One region of the Paenibacillus sp. GQ49 genome, then DNA from elsewhere that is predicted to be linked to it. Evidence: predicted binding sites of a transcription regulator. Region 1 holds the regulator's gene; each other region holds the start of a gene.

Region 1 (3,272 bases):
CTTCCGGCTTGGCCCCAGTCTCTTGCGCTGCGATTAGACAAGTCTCATGAAAAGCTTCTCGAACACTACGCTCATCCCACAATAAAGTATCATCTAGGTCGAACAAAATCGCTTTTAACGCCATTCCGATCATCTACCCCTTTATGCAATAATTACTTTTCGACGGTTTCCACGGTGATCTGGTGTGCTTTTGCAAACTTCAGCAAACGTTCTGCAATCGCATCTGTATCGTAACGGTTCAATAACTTGGTAAACACCCATCTTTTCCCGCGACTGTTATGTTCGATAACAACTGTACCTGGTTCAATTCTGAATTTAACGATATCGTCAACCCCAATTGAACGTTCACGATTACCCTTCGTCGTTATAATCCGATTACTGCTAATCTTGATGTATGGACGGCGAAGCATGAAGATGACTGCCAAAAATACGTAAAGCAGCATCGTCACCCAGTCCCAAGTTGTCATTGGAGCTTGCACAAGGAATGTGCTCATAAACAGATACAAAAAGGCGAGACCGATCAAAAATATAGGGAACAAAAGGCTGCGTCCCTTAAAGACTTCTTCACCTGGTGTACCTGTGATTGGTTGACCACTTTTTTTGCGTTGCTGATTTAACTGCTTGGAATTTTTCTTAACCGTTCTCTCGAACGAACGCGACATGAGAATCCCCCTTATGTGTCTTTGTATCGGCTTACATAATTGCAAACCAACATTTCCCCCTATAAATTGCATACTCAAAATAACAGGAAGAAACCTAAATATCATAATGATATCATTAGGTTTCGTTAGTGTTTGAGTTTGCCTTGGTGGCCTTTGTCATTCTCATCATCAACAATCTCAATGGTATCCAGTTGTTGTCTGAAATTACTGCGAATATTGCTCAAATAAATCTCTCTTAGCTCGGCACGTTCAGCAAGTTCTTCCTCCGACAATCCCGTGGACTTTTGCTTACGAGCCAATTCGTTAATGCGTGCTACCAGACTATCTATATCCAAGCTTGTCCCCTCCAAAAATACAAAGTCATATTAACTTTGCCATTATAAAGGCTGCTTGTCAAGCTGACACGCGCTAACACTCATTGATGTGCATTTTATTCTGCAAATTGCGGTAGAGCTAGTACTTGTCCCACTTGGATGGAAGTTGTATGAAGTTGATTCACTTTCTTAATTGCTTCTATATAAATACGTGTGTCCATATTCGTCGGTTTATGTTCCAAAGAAATACTCCATAATGTTTCCCCTTGTGAAACAGCTATCTTTCCTCCAGGCAGAACATCATTCTCATTGCCGGCAAATACAGTTAAAACGGTGCTGCATCCAATAAATATAATCATAGAGGTAATGGCTACCTTTAACATCCATGAAGAAATCTTGAAACGCACTAAAACCTTCTTGTAGTTCCCTATGTTAGACTTCACCAGTTCCGAATTCATTGGTTCATAAATGCTTTGATAAGTAGAATATCTCATTAAATACCCGCCTCCAAACGTTTGTTCCTATCTGTTGAAATCAATATAACACGAACACTTGTTTTGTTCAATAGATTTTCAGAACAATTGTTCGCTTCTTTTTTGAAGGAGAAATATCTTATTTCACTTCCTTTTGCAAAGCATTTGCAGTATTATGCTCTGACTTTTGGACAATTTCTATTCTATAAGTTAAAAAACACTGATTTAATGCTATTTTATTTAGAACTTATGTTTGTACGAACGGAGGTTCTATGTTATAATTTTCCCAAACGTTACTAAAATGGGGTTGATACGGTATGTCGAAGATATCCAGCAGGCAGCAGGCTATTCTGGAGTTTATACGAAATGAAGTCCGGTTGAAGGGGTATCCTCCTTCCGTACGGGAAATTGGTGAAGCGGTTGGACTTGCTTCCAGCTCAACAGTACATGGACATTTGGATCGTTTGGAGAAAAAAGGTTTGATCCGACGCGACCCTACCAAGCCAAGAGCCATTGAGCTTTTGAGCCAGGAAGAATCTGAGCATTCTCATCAATTTGCTCATAGCGTTGCACGTATTCCTGTCGTTGGTAAAGTTACAGCCGGGGTTCCAATCACTGCAACCGAGAACATTGAAGACTACTTCCCTCTTCCTACACATTATGTAGGCGAACAAAAAGTGTTTATGCTTTCAGTAGTCGGAGATAGTATGGTGGAAGCTGGAATCGTTAACGGAGATTACGTTATTGTCCGTCAACAGCAAACTGCTGATAACGGTGATATCGTCGTTGCAATGACTGAAGACGATGAAGCTACAGTGAAAACGTTCTATAAAGAGAAAGATCATATTCGCCTTCAACCGGAGAATGCGACCTTCGAACCTTTACGTTTGAAACACGTTAGTATTCTGGGTAAAGTCATTGGCCTTTTCCGAGATATTCATTAATATTTAACTTGAGTAACAAAACTAGATGTAATGAAATACGAAAGAGGTTGCCCTGATCAACAGGACAACCTCTTTTTTCATTTTTATGTTAGTTTAGCAGCTAATTATTTACTGCGTTTCAGAACACTCTTGTGATGCGAGAACACATCAAAGCTCTGTTGCCCGTGATATGAGCCCATACCGCTCTCTCCTACACCACCAAACGGGAGATAGTGTGAAGTCATATGAGAAAGTGTGTCATTAATACATCCCCCACCGAAGGATACTTGATTCAGAACCTGATCCTGCAGTTGCTCATCCTGTGTGAAGAGATATAGCGCCAATGGTTTTGGCCGGCGAACAATCTCATCCAGTATAGGATTCAGGTCCCTGTACGTAAATACAGGAAGAATCGGACCGAAGATTTCTTCTTGCATGACAGCCGATTCCCAGTTCACATCTCCAAGTACAGTTGGCTCAATAAGCAACTGATCACGTACAGAACGTCCACCAATTAGTACTTTGCCATCTGTGAGGAATCTCGACAACCTATCAAAGTTACGCGAATTAACAATATGCGGGAAATCAGAGTTCTGTAACACATCATCCCCAAATTTATCTTTGATCTCTGCGCTAATCAGATTGATCAGTTCATCATGAACTTGTTCATGCACAAGCAAGTAATCCGGAGCAACGCATGTTTGCCCTGCATTCAGGAATTTACCACGAACAATACGTTGGGCCACCAGCTTCAGATCTGCATCACTATGGACAATAGCAGGACTCTTGCCGCCCAACTCAAGAGTTACAGGAGTCAAGTGCTCCGCAGCTGCCTTCATAACAATGCGACCAACACCTGTGCTACCTGTGAAGAAAATATAATCAAATTTCTCTTTCAAC
Region 2 (3,272 bases), on a different contig from region 1:
ATTAGGAAGGGAAGCGTTTTATTTTTCTTCTCTTTGACGTCCCCTTTGACCTGATTCCATTTTTTGCGTCCTGCACTCAAGGCAGTCTCAAATTCCGCATCTGTACTGATCCCTTCTAGTGCCTCAACAATGAGATCATTGGCAATGCCCTTTTGCCGCAGCTCTTGCCTTATCCACAGTTTTCCCTTCCGCTTGCCCTCCATACGCTGTCTTGTCCATTCCTTCGCAAATAGATCGTCATCCACCAGGTTCTCCCGCTCAAGCCGATCCAGCGCCTCTTCAATCAAAGGTGCAGCAAACTCCTTCTGACGAAGTTTCTGACTTAATTCATGGCGTGTGCGCGGTTTATGCTCCAAAAAACGCAGAGACTGTGCATACGTCCGCTGTCGCTCGTCAGCTACAATGATTTCCTCCAGATCCTTCTTCATAAACGTATTACCTTGAGTCATCCTGTATTTAATCATCACATCTTCAAGAACCGTAATGGAGTGGATGCCAAAAGTGATTCGATAACGAGCTTGCCTGCTCTTCGTTCGTTCTACACGTGTAATAATAAGTTCTTCGTTGTCCGGAAATTGGGATAGGCCGTCCTGTTCTGCTTCTTCATATAAATCCTCGTCATGTTGATCCATTCTGGTCTCCCCTTTCATAACATTTTCATTCTGACTACGCCAAGCACACCTTCACATAGACAAAGAACACCAATAACACAAAAGACCGGGAACTCTGCCCGGCCTTTACTCCACAGTTAGCGTGCTAACAGCCCCTGTCCATTGGGACAGGGGCTGTTAGACAGCACGAGTACTCCCACACTACAATCCATTATCCAGATTGATCCAAGCTCAATCAGATAAGTTTACGGAGTCCAGTGGGGAACACCCTCAGGATCCCTCCCTACAAGGAGGTTTCGAGAGATTACTCGTTGATTTCAAACAATTCTTGTTCTTCTGCTGCTTCTTTTTGTTGCTCTTCACTAGTTGGCGCAGGAACTGCAGTAACCAAGTTACTGGCTACACGAATTTTTTGTTCAATGATGTCAGCAATATCTTTATGCTCTTTCATGAACTGCTTTGCGTTCTCACGGCCTTGTCCTAAACGCTCGCCTTCGTAGGAGTACCATGCACCACTTTTATTAACGATGTCCAGCTCTGTACCAATGTCAATGATACTACCTTCTCTCGAGATACCCTCGCCATACATGATATCCACTTCCGCTTGTTTAAACGGAGGTGCCACTTTGTTTTTCACAACTTTAATACGAGTACGATTACCAATCATGTCATTGCCTGATTTGATACTCTCAATACGACGCACATCCAGACGTACTGTAGAATAAAACTTCAGAGCACGACCACCAGGTGTTGTTTCCGGGTTACCAAACATAACGCCGACTTTCTCACGAAGCTGGTTAATGAAGATTGCGATTGTTTTGGATTTGCTGATTGCACCAGACAGTTTACGCAGCGCCTGAGACATCAAACGCGCTTGCAAACCAACGTGTGAATCACCCATTTCGCCTTCAATCTCTGCTTTTGGAACCAATGCGGCTACAGAGTCAATAACGACGATATCTACTGCACCACTGCGAACAAGAGCTTCTGCAATTTCCAGCCCTTGCTCACCCGTATCTGGCTGAGACAGAAGCAATTCATCAATATTAACACCAAGTTTGCTTGCGTATTGTGGGTCAAGAGCATGCTCGGCATCGATAAATGCAGCTTGTCCACCCGCTCTTTGTACTTCAGCGATAGCATGCAATGCTACGGTTGTTTTACCAGAGGATTCAGGTCCATATATTTCAACAATACGGCCTTTAGGCAAGCCGCCTGTTCCTAATGCAATATCCAAAGCCAAGGAACCGCTGGGAATAATTTCCACATTCATATGAGTGGACTCACCCAGTTTCATGATGGATCCTTTACCAAATTGCTTCTCTATTTGACGGAGCGCCATATCAAGCGCGGCACGACGGTCTGACAATAAGCTCACACCCTTTACTGTTTATAAGATAATGATACCTTGTTTTAACACGTTTGCCAAGCTTTTTTTCGAACATACATTCGTTTTTTTTTGTAAAGGCCGAGGCGCCTCTTCCTCAAGGAAACTTTCCATTAAACAGAAAAAAGAACCGTAAACAAGGCTGTAAAGCCTAATTCTACGGTTCTTCCGTCTTCCTTAATTATACTTGCTTGGAACTGTAAATGCAATCGAAGCGATTAACTAATCAATCCATCGCCACAAGTTTTTGCCATAAGCGATAGAGAATCGCTTTGGCTGAACGAATGCGAACCGTCTCGCGATTACCATTAATACGCAGCTCATGAATTTCCGTCTCTTTTCCACGTTCAGCAAGAGCGATGAAGACAAGTCCGGGTGGTTTGCGTTCCGAATATCCCGGTCCAGCTACACCGGTAACAGCCAAGCCAAAATCAGCATCGCCAATCATGCGGATCTGCTCAGCAAGCACTTTTGCAACCTCAGGGCTTACCGCCCCAGGTGCATCTTCACCTTCCAGATAATCATGAGGCACATTCAGCAGCTTTTCTTTAATTTCATTGGAGTAACAAACAATTCCACCTTTGAGCATTGATGCACTTCCGGGTACAGAGGTCAGACTTTGCATGACAAGCCCTCCTGTACAGCTCTCAGCAGCGCTCAGCGTCAGCCCCATGTCAGACATCATGGTTACAATCGTGTACTCTATAGGCACATCCTCGTTCGCGTAGAGATGTTCTGTCAAACGCTCCCGAATCTGAACCTCCATCGCATCCAGCTTCAGCTTCGCCTCTCCCTCACTCGCAGCCTTTGTGGAGACACGTACCGTAACTTCGCCTTCACTCGCGTAAGGAGCAATCGTAGGGTCTGTCTGCGCGTCAATCAGATCCAGAAGTCGATCTTCCAGAGCAGATTCACCAATACCTGCGAATTTCAGCATTCGGGAATAGATCGGCATCTCTTCAGTGAGTACATGCTGGAACAGCCAAGGTTTGACTTCCTGTTCAAACATTGGAATCAACTCTTTAGGTGGTCCAGGCATCACAACATAATATTTGTCATTGTCAGAAATCGCATTTCCAGCCGCAAGGCCTGTTTCGTTGGCCAGAGGTGTTCCGCCATCAATAACGATCGCCTGACGTCGGTTATTCTCTGTCATGTCCACATTACGATCTCTGAAAAAGCTCTCAATTTTGTCCATTGCCATTCGATCTGTATGCAGTTTCCGGTTAAGAACAGCTGCGAGCGCATCCTTGGTCAGATCATCTTGGGTAGGT
Region 3 (3,272 bases), on a different contig from region 1:
TTGTTGTAAATCATCAACAGGAAAAGTGAGATTGACCCCTGGTTCAGCTCCATTTTTTAAAATGTGAAGAACTCCATCATAAATCCAATGTAATTGAGTACATAGTTTACTCTGCCTTTCTATTTATCTTTTTTGTGATTCCCGGTTTGCAGAAAGATCTGCTCGTATTGGTTGCCACATCGATGAGTTAGACTCTTATTTTTCTATGTTCATTTGAGCAAATCAGTAATATCAACGTTCATATGTTCAGTAAGCATTAAGGTTACATCCACTTTCACTTTGCTCCATAATAATGTCATTTTATGAATGTAACCTCGCACCGAATAATCTACCGTTAAACTCAGTTCAGATCTCACTTCATCTATGATTTTAATATGATGTTCCTTTAGCATTTGTTTCGATTTGTACATTTCTAAAGCAATTTTCTTTTGGGTACCGTCCAAGTAGTCAACATACACAGATTTCATCTTAAAGTTTGAAGCGTATATTTTATGCTTATCTACCTCCAGAGCACCTAAAAGATAAGGGAGCTCTACCACCCTCTTCACGAGTGAAAGTTCCTCGAAAGTCTGTCGCACTTTATACGCCTCCTTCCTCAAGTTTCACAGCGACCAATTGATCAAAATCGACCCATTCAAATCCATTCTCCATTTCAATTTTGATTTTCTTTCCAAAGGTACTGACTGAAGTGACGATCCCGTGTATATCCCGATTGCCTGACTCAGTAAATATTTCAAAGGTGGCATGCAACGTATAATTGAGCGACATATCTATATTTTGTGTAATAATCTCCCACTCATCTTCATGGATCAGCGGTTTCGTTTGATAATGAATTTGAGTACGATGCTGTATAATTCGTTCTTTATGTTGTGGAAGCATCATTCGGCTCGATTCCCATAATCCATTGGCCTCCAGTTTTTTGCTCATTTATAATGCCCCCCGATTTTAGATGCTCGATCGATCGCTTGACCCGCAGCCGTAATGGAGCTCGCTCGTAGAATGGCAATGTCGCCAAATCGATCTTTAATATCGTCCATCACCTGATCAATGGCCCGTTTCTGCTCTTGATCATCAAAAAAAGATAATTGATATGTACCCGCGTTGGATAATTGAGACAGGGATACGCCTACACGGCGCACAGGTTGCCCATCCCAGTGTTGATGGAATATGCGTTTGGCTATCTTGCATACATCAACGGTTATGTTTGTAGGATCAGACAGTTTAACCTGCCTGTGAAAACCAGTGGGGTGGTCAAAATCCGCTCCAGACACACTTACGGATACGACACTACCCATCAATCCCTTTTGGCGGGCTCTTCTGCATACTTCTGTGCAGATATCGAGAATAACCACTTCGATCTCCCAAGCCTAGCGTCTTGCGGGGTCTCCCGCGACAGCTAAAGGTCTATTTTTGTATTGAGGCATTTTTGCCTTTTCGACTGAAGCATAAAAGCTCTGCATATCAATGAGCATAATGGTTCGTTGCTTAGTCAACACTGTAATCACTCCTGTACTTTTAAGAACGTATGTTTGTATATATTATAGACCGAACACACGTTCTTTATGCAAGAGGTAAATATTTATATTTAGCTTTTGAAAACCCTTGGACACCATAATGAACTGTAGACTGGATATTGTCAGCCACTTTAGCCATCCAAATAATTAATTTTTAGTTTTATTATTGATGCACAAAAAACCAAGTACTTGTCTCACAAAGTGATAAGTACTTGGTATATTTGATAGAATTTAAAGATTGGATCATCTTTCGTTCGATTGCAAATTATATTTCCTAATTCAATCTTTCCCCGTTGGATTCAATCACCTTTTTATACCAGTGGAAACTGTCCTTTTTACTTCTTTTCAGGGTACCACTGCCCTCGTTATCCTTATCTACATAAATGAATCCGTAGCGTTTCTCCATTTCGCCAGTTGAGGCACTAACGATATCGATGCAACCCCAAGCCGTGTAGCCGATAAGATTAACGCCATCGAGGATAGCTTCTCTCATTTGTTCGATGTGGTCTCGCAGGAAATTAATCCTATACGTATCATGGATAGAGCCATCCTCTTCGATGACATCAACCGCTCCCAGACCATTTTCAACGATCATTACAGGGATTCTATACCGATCGTACACATGATTGAGTACGTAACGAAGTCCAACTGGATCGATTTGCCATCCCCAATCATTTGCCTTCAAATAAGGATTTTTGAATCCACCAAAGACATTCCCCTGGGTCTCATCACCTTCTGGGCGGGTACCCACTACATGAGACTTGTAGTAGCTGAAGCTATAGAAATCAACACAGCCTTGTTTTAGCACTTCTACGTCCTCTTCTGCCATCTCAATCTGAATATTGTTCTCATTAAAATATCTCTTGGCAAAGTCAGGGTATTCCCCTCTAACTTGCACGTCGCTGCTCAGCATATTGTTAATCTGATCCATTCTCAGAGCCTTCAACATATCTTCCGGTTTACATGTACTTCCGTAACCATGACTATAATTAATCATACAACCGATTTGGAACGCCGGATTAATCTCATGAGCAAGCTTGACAGCTTTTGCACTTGCTATAAATTGATGATGTAAAGCCTGAAATCTTAATTGCGTACTATCCACAACCGTATTGTTAAATACACCACTATCATCAACTAATAATGCCCCTGCTATATATGCTCCTGCTGGAACAATTAAACTATTGATCTCATTAAATGTAATCCAGTACTTCACGACATCCTTGTAACGGGTGAAAATGGTCTCACAATACCGTACGTAGCAGTCGATCATCTCTCTGGAAGCCCAGGCATTGAATTTCTCAGTTAGCGCAAACGGAGCTTCGTAATGTGAGATCGTAACGATGGGTTCAATATTATACTTTTTCAGTTCACTGAACACCTTGTCATAAAATTGAAGTCCTGCTTCATTTGGCGTTACATCGTCCCCGTTGGGGAATATTCTGGACCAAGCAATGGACATTCTGAAGCATCGAAAGCCCATCTCTGCAAATAGACGGATATCTTCTTTGTAATGATGGTAAAAGTCTACTGCCTCATGGGAAGGATAGTTTACGCCCTCCTCAATGTGTTTGGTGATCCGTCTTGGAATAGTATGCGTTCCACCCGTCATCATATCTGCTGTACTTGCCTTTTTACCATCAATGTTCCAGGCACCCTCGTATTGATTCGCCGCTGTTGCGCCGCCCCACATAAAAGAGTCCGGGAATACGGTTGTGTTCTTCATTGGAAATTCCTCCTTATATTCTTATATGATCT

The links. The regulator LexA, encoded in region 1, represses DNA repair genes until DNA is damaged. The targets are predictions, from matches to a motif close to CGAACATATGTTCG.
Region 2: recA (recombinase RecA) is a predicted target of LexA. The motif match lies at 2,050-2,063, and genes of this name have one in related genera.
Region 3: AC6CIF_RS12705 (Y-family DNA polymerase) is a predicted target of LexA. The motif match lies at 1,519-1,532, and genes of this name have one in related genera.

What each region holds. Positions count from the first base shown of each region.
Region 1 is NZ_JCAXEL010000009.1:101,115-104,386, forward strand. It holds gene AC6CIF_RS17220 (HAD family hydrolase) at 1-124, opposite strand, end outside; gene AC6CIF_RS17225 (hypothetical protein) at 153-662, opposite strand; gene AC6CIF_RS17230 (DUF896 domain-containing protein) at 788-997, opposite strand; gene AC6CIF_RS17235 (LysM peptidoglycan-binding domain-containing protein) at 1,093-1,470, opposite strand; gene lexA (transcriptional repressor LexA) at 1,767-2,393, shown strand; gene AC6CIF_RS17245 (aldehyde dehydrogenase) at 2,498-3,272, opposite strand, start outside.
Region 2 is NZ_JCAXEL010000001.1:219,530-222,801, forward strand. It holds gene AC6CIF_RS01095 (regulatory protein RecX) at 1-632, opposite strand, end outside; gene recA (recombinase RecA) at 916-1,980, opposite strand; gene AC6CIF_RS01105 (competence/damage-inducible protein A) at 2,225-3,272, opposite strand, start outside.
Region 3 is NZ_JCAXEL010000005.1:363,632-366,903, reverse strand. It holds gene AC6CIF_RS12720 (YhjD family protein) at 210-578, opposite strand; gene AC6CIF_RS12715 (YolD-like family protein) at 580-927, opposite strand; partial or broken gene AC6CIF_RS12710 (DinB/UmuC family translesion DNA polymerase) at 924-1,361, opposite strand; gene AC6CIF_RS12705 (Y-family DNA polymerase) at 1,368-1,460, opposite strand; gene AC6CIF_RS12700 (glycoside hydrolase family 1 protein) at 1,789-3,240, opposite strand; gene AC6CIF_RS12695 (beta-glucoside-specific PTS transporter subunit IIABC) at 3,262-3,272, opposite strand, start outside.